Regions from separate parts of the Alkalihalobacillus pseudalcaliphilus genome, predicted to be linked through region 1. Evidence: riboswitches for the same ligand, from Rfam matches in the RefSeq annotation. Region 1 holds a riboswitch; the other holds the start of a gene.
The links. A riboswitch is a leader RNA that binds a small molecule or an ion and turns the genes downstream of it on or off. The one in region 1 is predicted to bind lysine.
Positions count from the first base shown of each region.

Region 1 (3,708 bases):
ACGGAGGAGAAAAAGGTGATCGGACAGGTACAGGTACAAAAAGTATATTTGGTCACCAAATGAGATTTGATTTAGAAAAAGGTTTTCCTTTACTCACGACAAAAAAGTTACATTTACGCTCAATCATTCATGAATTACTTTGGTTTTTAAAAGGGGATACCAATATTGCATACCTGACAGAACATAAAGTGAGAATTTGGAATGAATGGGCCGATGATAATGGTGATCTTGGGCCTGTTTACGGTAAGCAGTGGCGTTCTTGGCAAGGAGCTAATGGTAGGACGGTTGATCAAATTAGCGAAGTCATTGAACAAATTAAAGAAAACCCCAATTCTCGTCGCTTAATCGTGAATGCTTGGAACGTAGCGGAAATTGATGATATGGCTTTAGCACCTTGTCACTGCTTATTCCAATTTTATGTGCAAGATGGTAAATTATCTTGTCAGCTGTACCAAAGAAGTGCGGATATTTTTCTAGGTGTCCCATTTAATATTGCTTCTTATGCTTTATTGACGATGATGGTCGCACAAGTGACGGGATTAAAGCCAGGTGAATTTGTACACACATTAGGGGATGCACATATCTATTCCAATCATTTTGAACAAGTTGAGCTCCAACTGACAAGGGAACCTCATGCTCTACCTTCGATGAAGATTAATCCAGATGTTACATCCATTTTTGATTTTACGATTGATGATTTTGAACTTGTGAACTATGAGGCACATCCACATATTAAGGGTGTGGTTTCTGTATGATTTCTTATATCTTTGCGGTGTCTGAAAATGGTGTGTTAGGTAAGGATAATGATATGCCTTGGCATTTACCAAACGACTTGAAGTTTTTTAAACGTGTTACTTCTGGTCATACGGTCATAATGGGTAGGAGAACGTACGAATCCATGGGCAGAGCTTTGCCAAAGCGGAGAAATATTATTTTAACTAGTGACCCAACATTTAAGGCAGAAGGCTGTGAAATCGTCCACTCTAAGGAAGCAGTTCTTGAAGCAATTAGAGATGAGAACGAGTCATTTGTTATTGGTGGAGCAGGATTGTTTGAACTGTTCAGAGACGATGTTGATAAAATTTATAAAACCGAAATTAAGGAAAGCTTTCCAGGGGATGTTTTTTTCCCTCAATGGGATTGGAATCATTGGAAACTGATTGAAGTGGAAGATGGAATCATCGATGAAAAAAATAAACATTCACATCAATTTTTAATTTATAAAAGACTAGAAAAGTAGTATTTTCTTGAAATAACCATTGATTCGTTTTTTAATTTTAGTTATAATATACTACGATAATATGAATAGTATTACCTCATCAAGACGGTGAGGTAGAGGCGCGAATGCGATAATTACCTTTTTTGAGGATGACAACGTGGAGAAAAAGGGAAAGGCAAGTTCGCCGAAGTGTATAAAGTTCGTCAAGACTTCATATGCTGGGACTGTATCGAATAGATGCAGCACTGTCACAGTTGTAAGACTGTGGAGAACTACTGCTGAAGATGGGGATAACCTTGTGATCAAAGGTCGATAATGGGTATCCGTTATGGGCCTTTTTTGTTTGGGAACATTCTTCTTCAGGTTAGAGAAAAGCTCACAAGAGCCAAAGAGGAGGAAATATGATGGATGTAATAGGCACAGGGTGGTCACTTGTACCACCATTATTGGCGTTAATTCTTGTCTTATTAACGAAAAAGGTATTAATATCACTTGGAGTAAGTATCCTTGTAGGAGCACTAATGCTAAACGGTTTTAATCCAGTGGATAGTTTAGCTCAAATTTGGGGAATCGTTTCTTCGATATTTTATGTAGAAGGTGCGGTTAACGATTGGGAATTTTATATTATTCTTTTCTTATTATTGCTAGGAATGATGGCTGCTCTCATTACGAAGTCTGGTGGAAGCTATGCCTTTGCTGAATGGGCGATGAAAAGAATCAAAACGCGTGTCGGTGCGCAATTATTTACGATATTTTTAGGTTTTATTATTTTTATCGATGACTATTTTAATAGTTTAACGGTCGGGAATATTAGTAGACCTGTATCTGATAAGTATCGGATTTCACGTGCTAAACTAGCTTATTTGGTTGATTCAACGGCTGCTCCAATGTGTGTAATCGCCCCTATTTCTAGCTGGGGTGCATATATCATTTCCATCATTGGTGGAATTCTTGTAGCACATGGTTTAACACAATATCAGGCGTTTGAAGCATTTATGCTAATTATTCCAATGAATTACTACGCACTTATCGCGATTTTATTTATGATTGCTGTAGCCGTATTTAAAATTGATTTTGGGCCAATGAGGAAACATGAAAAACGTGCACTAGAAACAGGTGAATTAGCTGACCCTAAATCTGGTGCAATGCCTGGAACCGATGGTCAAATTGAGCGTCATCAAAATGGGAAGGTATACGATTTAGTCATCCCTATTTTAGGGTTAGTAATCGGTACAGTTGTTTCGATGATTGTAACTGGTTATGGCGAAGTACAATCCTCTTCTTTAATTGATATTTTTGGTGAAGCAAATATTACGGGGTCTCTTATTATCGGAGGACTTATTGGCTTTGGTTTTGCTTTATTATCGAATCTTATCAAAAAGGAAAACTCAGGATATATGTCTACTTTAGGGGCAGGAATTAAATCCATGCTGCCGGCGATTTTTATTCTTATCTTTGCTTGGACAATTATAGAGATCATTAGTGAAATTGAGACGGGTGTATATTTAGCTGATTTAGTTGATGGTACGATCCCGCCAATGCTTCTACCGGCGATTATTTTCTTGATTGCTGGATTCACAGCATTATCAACAGGAACCTCTTGGGGAACGTTTGGTTTATTATTACCAATTGCAGGAGATATGGCAGCAGCGGTAGATATTTCGTTGATGTTACCAATGCTTGCAGCTGTTTTAGCTGGTGCTATTTTTGGAGACCATAGTTCACCTATATCAGATACAACTATTCTTTCGGCAGCAGGAGCAGGAAGCCATCATATCGATCACGTTATGACGCAGCTTCCATATGCGATTGTCTCAGCTGGAATTGCGTTAATTGGATTTATTGTTTTAGGCGCTACTGGACATATTTTACTTTCACTTGGTGTCGTCATTGGTATACTTGCCTTAACTGTATTGATATTAAATCAATTAACAAAATTAAGAAAAGCATAAGGAAACAGACAGTTGAATATCTCATTTCAACTGTCTGTTTTATATCGTGACTTCGGTCATGGGTCTATTTTTGGTATTTATTTCTTTTGACAAATTTCGACTAAATAATTATAATAAGATATTGAATAGTCTGAAAAATAAGACTAAACTAAAATGGACTTGCATAAAATAGACAGAAAAAGTAAGTGCCATTTATATTTTCAGATAATTCGGGAAAGATAGGTCGATATTCTATTATATCTTTTCTAGAAATGGAGAGGTGTTTTATGGCAGGTAGAGAACAATGGGGTACGAGAGCTGGTTTTATTATGGCTGCAATTGGCTCTGCGGTTGGATTAGGAAATATTTGGCGTTTTCCTTATGTGGCGTATGAGAATGGTGGAGGAGCTTTTTTCATTCCTTATTTATTTGCACTTTTAACAGCAGGTATACCTTTATTAATCATGGAGTTTACGATCGGGCACAAGTACCGCGGTTCAGCACCATTATCGTATGCAAGAATGAACCGGAAAACGGAATGGTTGGGCTGGTGGCAAG
Region 1 covers NZ_JAQQWS010000011.1:59,870-63,577, reverse strand. Annotated here, with positions in the region: gene PQ479_RS17900 (thymidylate synthase) at 1-755, shown strand, start outside; gene PQ479_RS17895 (dihydrofolate reductase) at 752-1,240, shown strand; lysine riboswitch at 1,326-1,502, shown strand; gene PQ479_RS17890 (Na+/H+ antiporter NhaC family protein) at 1,624-3,171, shown strand; gene PQ479_RS17885 (sodium-dependent transporter) at 3,438-3,708, shown strand, end outside.

Region 2 (3,708 bases), on a different contig from region 1:
ACCGAGACAGTTGAAATAATTAATCTTGATCGTCCTAAAGCTTTTAACTCATTCCATGAAATTCATTTGAGTATGTTAGTTGAGCTTGATATTTTGGACAGAGTTCTTGAAGACTTGCGTGATCCTTTTGACACCAAACAAATTGAATCAGCTCGAGTTCATTACGAAAATTCTATTATTGCTTTTAAAAATTTAGAAAGAGAATGGTTTTCTGTTTCAGAAGAATATGGAATTTATTAAAAAGAATGGCTGCTCTATTCGATAGAAAATAGACAGCCATTTATGATTAACGGAATAATTCTTTGAATTCAGCCATCATTCCTTTAAAGGACCGAAAAGGAAAACGCCCTTCTTCGTGGTTCTCAAAAGCTTCCATTCGATTAATGATGGTTCTCTTGGTTGTGACTATCACTTCTTTATCAATATCATATTCATTGGCGTATGCTTGAACGGTTTTCTCCACCTTATTTTGATGTTCATGATGACCACCACTTGATTCAATCCCCACTAAAATTTGCTCATTTGTCTCTACGATGTGAACATCTTGAATCGTTTCAAGGCTAAGTAGGGCTTGTTTAAAATTTACGTTTTCTTGGTAATTGTGGTTTTCTTCTTTAGTTGTTAATATCTTCGTTTGATGTGGTGGATATAACTCTTTTATTTTTCCAGGTCTGTTATTCATTACTCCGTTTGATGTTAAGCCTTTTTCTTTTAGACCGATATTTCTCTTATAGCCGTGAACTCCTTCTTCATACGGAGATTTTTTCTCTGTTAATTGTAAGACCGTATCGTCTGGAACAAGCATATCTGAAATAGGGCCTTCATGGCTACGCACTTCTTGGATACCTACACCACTAAACGTATTTTGTGGATTCGACTTCGCTCCTAGCGGCTTCTGTTGTTCAGTCACACATCCACTCGTTATAAGCATCGTCAAAATGACTACTGAAAACAAGAAATTTTGTTTTTTCATGCAACCCCTCCTCTCTTCTTTTATTTTGCACATAAATAAGAAATTCAACGAGGTAAATTTAGGCTCAGACATATTCTTATTGTCGAATCATTTCTACTTTTAGCTAATTATGACTAGTTTTATGGAAAGACTTTCATTTATTGTCTGTTCTTCATATAATAAACCTTGTGTGAAAGCGTTGAATATAAATGAACTAATGAACGATAAAAAACAATGGAGTGGGAAAGATGAAAAGAAGACTAATTGAATCAAAACGAAGTCAAATGCTACGTTTAGCCAAAAAATACGGGTTTACATCTGCACAAACTGTCCGCTGTAGTCAAGAATTGGACGAGCTCCTAAACGAGATTCAAATCCCAATTATCCGTAATAAAATTTGATCATTTTATTACAATGCGTAAATGTGAGCTGAAACCATTGCAATGTGCTTTATCTTTTGATAAGGTAGAGTCACAAAGTGAATAATCTTTACTTCAATAGTTGAAGTGAGGGTAGAGGTGCAAACTTCATGAGTAGATATGTGTAGAAGGATGAGTCTTCATGGATACATATTTAAAGGGAATTTTGCCGAAGCTAAATAAAATACTCATCTTTTATTTAGTTGGGACTGTGACTTAATAAGTACAGGACTGTCATATAGCTGGCTAAGGCTATATGGAGGGCTATCTCACGCATTGGAATGATTGTGTATACACATTTATTGCCATGCAGCAATGAGATCCTTCATTGTTGTTTTTTTGTGTTGATTCACAAATATAAAATTTAGCCCATATAATTATATGAACGATACTGAAATTGAGGGTGAGAATTATGAATTTAGGACGAGTTATAACGGCGATGGTTACCCCATTTAATGCTGAGCAAAGGGTGGATGTTGCCAAAACAAAACAATTAGTGGAGCATTTAATTTCAAATGGAACAGATGCACTCGTAGTCGGTGGTACTACAGGCGAGTCACCTACTTTGACACATGAGGAAAAGCTACAACTATTTAGAACGGTCGTTCAAGTGGTCAATGGTCGGATACCTGTTATTGCTGGCACAGGTTCTAATTCAACACAAGCTTCGATTGAATTAACAAAGGAAGCAGAAAAAATTGGCGTAGATATGGTTATGCTTGTTGCACCATATTACAACAAGCCTTCTCAAGAAGGTTTATATCAACATTTTAAGGCGATCGCTACATCTACTCATTTGCCTGTGATGCTATATAATATTCCTGGAAGAAGTAGTGTTAATATTAATGTAGATACCACTTTACGTTTAGCCCAAATTCCTAATGTTATTGCGACAAAAGAAGCGAGTGGCGATTTAGAGGCAATGTCTGCTATTATTGCTCAAGCTCCGGATGGCTTCTTATTATATAGTGGTGACGATAGCTTGACGTTACCAGTTATAGCTATTGGTGGAGCCGGAGTTGTTTCTGTTAGTTCTCATGTGATTGGTAATGAGATGCAACAGATGATTCAAAACTATATGAGCGGGCAAGTTCAGATTGCTGCTTTACAGCACCGTGAGTTATTACCTTTAATGAAAGCTTTATTCGCTACACCTAATCCAACTTCTGTGAAAGCAGCACTCGAATTAAATGGAATTTCCGTTGGATCTGTCCGGTTACCTTTAGTTCCTTTAACAACACAAGAGCTTGAGCTATTACAATCATATTTACATCGTTCTGTTAGTTTTTTTGTTAGCTAATTTAGCGTGTCTAAGGGTGAGAATTATGTTCTCATCCTTTTTTGTATGAAAGTGAACTGTGGAGCGATAGTTTGCGCCGTGAAGTTAGCTGGTCATCCACCTTACGATAAATGACCTTAGCAGGAAAGTGCTCCCTGTTTGTTCGGCTGACTCCTGATGGTGAGCGAGTTGTAAACGGGCCAACTGTTTAAAAAGTCGCCACTACTTTTATCTTTGTTGGTGGCGAAGTGAACTGTGGTAAAGGTTAATTGAGGTTTAATACGAGAAAACACCAAGTTGTGTGTGAACTTGGTGTTTTTTCGTATCATATATGGTATTCCTTTTTTAGTTCGTTTAAGGTTTTGATGCTATTTTGATTAAACGGTGTGTCCTCGCTTTGTAATTTCTCTAATAATGAATTTAATGCTACTGCTAGTGAATCTTTATATGTAGGGATTTCACCTTCGTAGTTTTTTAACGAAGCAAGTGGCATCCAAGCCTTTTCATATTCAGCAAGTGCTTTTCTTTCATGAAAAAATACATTTTCCGTTTGTTTCGGATGGTGTAAATCACCTTGTTGAGGATGTTTTTTTACGGCCAAAACCTTCACGAGAGCTTTGTTTTGATCCCCTAGTACTTCTAGACATTCGCCGATATATACACCTGTTTTATAAACAGCTTGCACTATATGCATCTAGACACTCCCTCTCCATTATAGACCAGGCACTAATAAAGTAAATAAATGCCACATAAACTCTGAAATAGGTACTAAATTTTCTTCGGCATACGTTTTCATTCCTTCGCCACCACTAAAAAAGTCTATAATAATAAATGTAAATGTTATTAAGACAACAAAAATGGTTGATGCAAGAATAATAGATAATAATGCAACATACGCCATGATCAATCGAAACATCCATTTTAACCAATTCGGAATTTCTTTAAACCTTTTTAATATTTCCAATGCCGGGCTCCTCCTCGCAAGAACAACTATACTTCTATCGTACCAAAAAAGCCCTAACAAATGTGTAATAAATCATGAAGATAATTTGACTGTT
Region 2 covers NZ_JAQQWS010000001.1:402,970-406,677, reverse strand. Annotated here, with positions in the region: gene PQ479_RS01990 (hypothetical protein) at 1-240, shown strand, start outside; gene PQ479_RS01985 (YhcN/YlaJ family sporulation lipoprotein) at 287-973, opposite strand; gene PQ479_RS01980 (aspartyl-phosphate phosphatase Spo0E family protein) at 1,201-1,353, shown strand; lysine riboswitch at 1,458-1,646, shown strand; gene dapA (4-hydroxy-tetrahydrodipicolinate synthase) at 1,784-2,671, shown strand; gene kapB (kinase-associated lipoprotein KapB) at 2,976-3,344, opposite strand; gene PQ479_RS01965 (hypothetical protein) at 3,363-3,614, opposite strand.
Region 2: it holds a riboswitch for lysine, as region 1 does, so the genes downstream of both, dapA (4-hydroxy-tetrahydrodipicolinate synthase) here and PQ479_RS17890 (Na+/H+ antiporter NhaC family protein) in region 1, are expected to answer to the same signal.